2 regions of the Lysinibacillus sp. NPDC092081 genome follow, and region 1 is predicted to be linked to the other one. Evidence: a T-box and tRNA genes for the amino acid it is inferred to sense, from the RefSeq annotation. Region 1 holds a T-box; the other holds one or more tRNA genes.

Region 1 (2,470 bases):
GGGCGCTGACCTGTAAATTCAAGACCTTGGAAGATCATTCGAGAAACCCAGAAGAAAATAATATCATAACCAGTTACAAGTGTGCTTGTTGGATAGTAACGTTTATATTCTTCGTTTGTTTCATCTGGCCAACCCATTGTAGAAAATGGCCATAGTGCTGACGAGAACCATGTATCTAATACGTCTTCATCTTGTGTCCAATTTTCTGCATCTGCTGGCGCTTCTTTTCCTACGTAAATTTCACCTGTTTCATTGTGATACCAAGCTGGGATTTGATGACCCCACCATAACTGACGAGAAATACACCAGTCGCGAATGTTTTCCATCCAGCGAGAATATGTGTTTTCGAAACGAGATGGTACGAAGTTTACTTGCCCTTCTTCATCTTTTTGAAGAGCAAGTGAAGCATCAGCGAGTGGTTGCATTTTTACGAACCATTGTGCTGAAAGATATGGCTCTACAACAGCACCAGAACGCTCAGAGTGACCTACTGAGTGTGAATGCTCTTCAATACGGATAAGCACGCCCGCTTCTTGTAAATCAGCTACGATTTGCTTACGGCATTCAAAGCGATCCATACCGTTATACTTGCCAGCAAGCTCGTTCATAGTACCATCTTCATTCAAGACAAGAATGCGTTCTAGGTTGTGGCGGTTACCAACCTCAAAGTCGTTAGGATCGTGTGCTGGTGTCATTTTTACTACCCCAGTACCAAATTCCATATCTACGTAGTCATCTGCTACGATAGGAATTTCACGGCCTACGATTGGTAAAATAACTGTTTTACCGATTAAGTGTTGATAGCGCTCATCTTTCGGGTGAACAGCTACCCCAGAGTCTCCTAGCATTGTTTCAGGACGTGTAGTCGCAACTTCCACATATCCTGAGCCATCAGCTAATGGGTACTTCATATGATAGAATGCACCTTGAACATCTTTATAAATAACTTCAATATCTGATAATGCTGTTTTTGCAGCAGGATCCCAGTTAATAATACGTTCGCCACGATAGATTAAGCCTTTTTCATATAATTGAACGAAAACAGTTTTAACTGCATCAGAAAGACCTTGGTCGAGTGTGAAACGCTCACGAGAATAATCTAATGCAAGACCAAGCTTCGCCCATTGATCGCGAATATGCCCAGCATACTCTTCTTTCCATTCCCATGTTTTTTCGAGGAATTTTTCACGCCCTAAATCATAACGTGTAATATTATCTTCTCGTAGTTTGGCCTCTACTTTTGCCTGTGTTGCAATACCTGCATGGTCCATTCCTGGTAACCAAAGTGCATCGTAACCTTGCATGCGTTTCATACGAATTAGAATATCTTGTAATGTGGTATCCCAAGCATGGCCAAGATGTAATCTACCTGTTACATTCGGTGGTGGAATAACGATAGAATAAGGCTCCTTTTCACTTGTAGGCTGTGCCTCAAAAAATTTCCCTTGTAACCACCATTCATAACGACCTGCTTCAATGGACTGCGGATCATATTTTGTAGGCATTGAAATGTTTTCTGTCATTTTGACTCCTCCTGTTGACTTATTAATTTTACCGGTGTGTGTGAGATCGTACCAATCATTCTGTTTTTATGTCTCAGGTAGAGGCACATTTACCAGAAGATTAATGAAAATAAAAAAAACTCCTAACGTCTAAAAGGACGAAGGAGTTTAAGTTCGCGGTACCACCTTTAATTCCAGTAGAGGTAAGTTAAGTAGTCACACATTTCATCAGAAAAAAATGTACTACTTGCTTAAGCCTTTTACTACTGGCTCTCAATTCGGTAACGGTGTTTAACCGGCTTTAACTACTGTTAGTTCACTAAAGCTGCTCGAGGGCTACATTCAATTAGGTACAAATAGAAACTTTTCAGCTACCGTTTCCTCTCTTAAAATGCACTCATAATTTACTCTTCCCTGTCATAGCATCTATATTCGACTTTTTCACATTGTACCGCAAAATCGTGCAATTATTCAAGTGATTTAGTCATTTTTTAGGAAGCACTACTAGAAAAGGAAGTGAAATTCAAATGCGACGACGCAAGTATAATCCTTGGCTTTTACCACCATGGCTACGACAATTTCGTTTTTATTGCAGAACGATAATTGTACCAATTTGTGTTTTTCAGTTTATACATGTCATCATCCTTCCGACATCTGGTGATTTTATCATCTTATTGCTCCTGCTACTTCTATGCTATTTACTTTTGAATGATGTCATTTGAAACACGAACCTTTAGCGGTGTATAGTCCTCCGTTAAATCCCAGATCATCGAAGGAACTTCATGCCAGGAGCTGGATTCACGGACTACAATATGACTTGAGGATTCCCTCAACACTGTTTTTTGCTCAACTGGTGCAGGTTTTTCTTTTTTGTCTGAAGCCACTACAGCTTCAGACTTTTCCTTTGGTGCTGCAAATGTTACAACCTTTGCTTTTTCCTCTTTTATGGATGCTGTTGATTTTTCTTC
Region 2 (2,470 bases), on a different contig from region 1:
GTCCCAACTCCTGGAGTATAAAGTGGATCTAACCCATCTAAATCAAGTGATAAATGCAAACCATCTACATTACGCTCTCTTAAATAAGCAAGAGCGTCTTCCATTACACGTGTCATTCCAAGACGATCTACCTCGTGCATTGTATACACTTTGATTCCTTGCTGACTTATTAAGTCACGTTCTCCCGGATCTACGGAACGTGCTCCAATAATAATGACATTTTCAGGTTTAATTTTTGGTACATCATTACGAATTTTCACTAAGCGTTCATGACCGAGCCCAATGCTAACAGCTAACGGCATACCATGTATATTGCCAGACGGTGTCGTTTCAGGTGTGTTTAGGTCAGCATGCGCATCAAACCAAATAACGCCTAAATTTTTATAATGCTCACCAAGCCCTGCAAGTGTGCCAATAGCAATGCTATGGTCGCCACCAAGTACAAGCGGAAACGCCTTTTGTTCAATTGCTTCATTTACGCGGTTTGCTAAGGATGTACTTACATCGATAACTTCCTCTAAATTAAGTAGCTGTTTATCAACAATAGTGCCTTCTTCCTTTTGACTAACACGTATATCCCCTTGATCATGTACTACATGCCCAATAGCTTCTAAGCGTTCTACAACACCTGCATAACGGATAGCACTTGGCCCCATATCTACCCCTCTGCGAGTTTGCCCATAATCAGTTGGTACCCCAATAATAGAAATATTTAGTTTATTCATCTTTTCATACCCCCTTTAAGTTATAAGACTATTGTAAAGCCTATATCCTCTCTGGCTCAACCTTACAATTTCGTGAATATTTATACAATTAAATAGCGCATAAAAAAATCTCCTGCTGTTTTCAGCAAGAGATTAGTATCTGTAGTTAATGTTACACTTTTGAATATGCTTTATTCTATAAAAGTGAGCCATGAAGGACTCGAACCTTCGACCCTCTGATTAAAAGTCAGATGCTCTACCAACTGAGCTAATGGCTCAAAATATAAAAATGGCTGGGGTACTAGGATTCGAACCTAGGCATGACGGAATCAAAATCCGTTGCCTTACCGCTTGGCTATACCCCAATCATTTATAAAAACTGGTGGAGGGGGACGGATTCGAACCGCCGAACCCTAAGGAGCGGATTTACAGTCCGCCGCGTTTAGCCACTTCGCTACCCCTCCGAAATAACACATTATGGTGGAGGATGACGGGCTCGAACCGCCGACCCTCTGCTTGTAAGGCAGATGCTCTCCCAGCTGAGCTAATCCTCCATAGAAACAGGTGTTTATTTCTTCACAGTTTATTTTCTTTTTAAGCCTTTGCATTACTACAATGCTTTAAAAATGGTGACCCCTACGGGATTCGAACCCGTGTTACCGCCGTGAAAGGGCGGTGTCTTAACCACTTGACCAAGGGGCCATTTCTTATGTCTCAAACAAGACAATATTTATATTAACATTACTTTCTTCCCAATGCAACACTTTTTTTATAATTTATTATATGTATAACATCATTATTTTAAAAATGGGCAAAAAAATGGCTCCGAAGGCAGGACTCGAACCTGCGACAACCTGATTAACAGTCAGGTGCTACTACCAACTGAGCTACTTCGGAACAATACTATTCAATTTGGTTTTTAAAACCTCTCTCAGTACATTTATTATTATAGCAAGCATTATAAATTATGCAATACTTTTTGTGAAAATTTTTATATTTTTTGTCGAAACTTTCCTGTACATTAACCAGAATCCTAATAGTTCTCTATTAAATCTAATATTTCTATTTTATGTACAGAATATTCTTGCTGTATATTATTGTAATTGTTAAAATGAAAATAGTTTTAAGAATTTTCTATTAAATTTGTTTGGGGGAGGAATGTTCACATGGTAACAAACGATTTAATTGCACCAGAGTTCTATAATATTACAGAGGAATTGGAGAAATTTTCTCACGATAGCGATCGTCAAGCAATACGATGGTTAAATACTCAACAGGATCGCCGAACAATTTCCTATATTGAACTTGTTCAAAAAATGAATCAATACGCGCATGCCTTGACGAAGAAGGGGCTTCAAAAAGGTGATCGCGTATTAGTTATTATTCCACGTCTGCCTGAGGCTTATTTTGTTTTCCTTGGCTGTCTAAAGGCTGGAATTGTTCCTATTTCATGTTCAGAAATGTTACGTGCAAGTGATTTAGAGTATCGTATGGAGCACTCTTCTGCAAGGGCAGTAATTGCCTATGAAGCGTTCACTGGTGAGATAGATCGTATTACTTCTTCAGTAGAAGCTTTAAATAATAAATTGGTTATAGGTACTGTTACAGGTGATTGGACATCTTTAGATAAATTGGCAAGTACACAACCAGATACATTTACAGCAGCTGCTACTAAAAGAGACGATATGGCATTTCTTTCTTATACATCTGGCACCACTGGCAAACCAAAAGGAGTTGTCCATTCACATGGATGGGGATATGCACAT

What was found. A T-box is a leader RNA that pairs with one kind of tRNA and senses whether it is charged. The one in region 1 lies ahead of ACIQLB_RS06190 (valine--tRNA ligase), so its partner is inferred to be a tRNA-Val.
Region 2: it has a tRNA-Val gene. The T-box ahead of ACIQLB_RS06190 (valine--tRNA ligase) is inferred to sense a tRNA for this amino acid. The anticodon was not compared.

Annotation. Positions count from the first base shown of each region.
Region 1 is NZ_JBIVRU010000002.1:293,091-295,560, reverse strand. Features, by position in the region: gene ACIQLB_RS06190 (valine--tRNA ligase) at 1-1,523, opposite strand, end outside; T-box leader at 1,654-1,932, opposite strand; gene ACIQLB_RS06185 (valyl-tRNA synthetase) at 2,201-2,470, opposite strand, start outside.
Region 2 is NZ_JBIVRU010000005.1:219,789-222,258, forward strand. Features, by position in the region: gene rocF (arginase) at 1-725, opposite strand, end outside; tRNA gene ACIQLB_RS11330 (tRNA-Lys) at 910-982, opposite strand; tRNA gene ACIQLB_RS11335 (tRNA-Gln) at 995-1,069, opposite strand; tRNA gene ACIQLB_RS11340 (tRNA-Tyr) at 1,085-1,168, opposite strand; tRNA gene ACIQLB_RS11345 (tRNA-Val) at 1,183-1,258, opposite strand; tRNA gene ACIQLB_RS11350 (tRNA-Glu) at 1,332-1,406, opposite strand; tRNA gene ACIQLB_RS11355 (tRNA-Asn) at 1,525-1,601, opposite strand; gene mbcS (acyl-CoA synthetase MbcS) at 1,871-2,470, shown strand, end outside.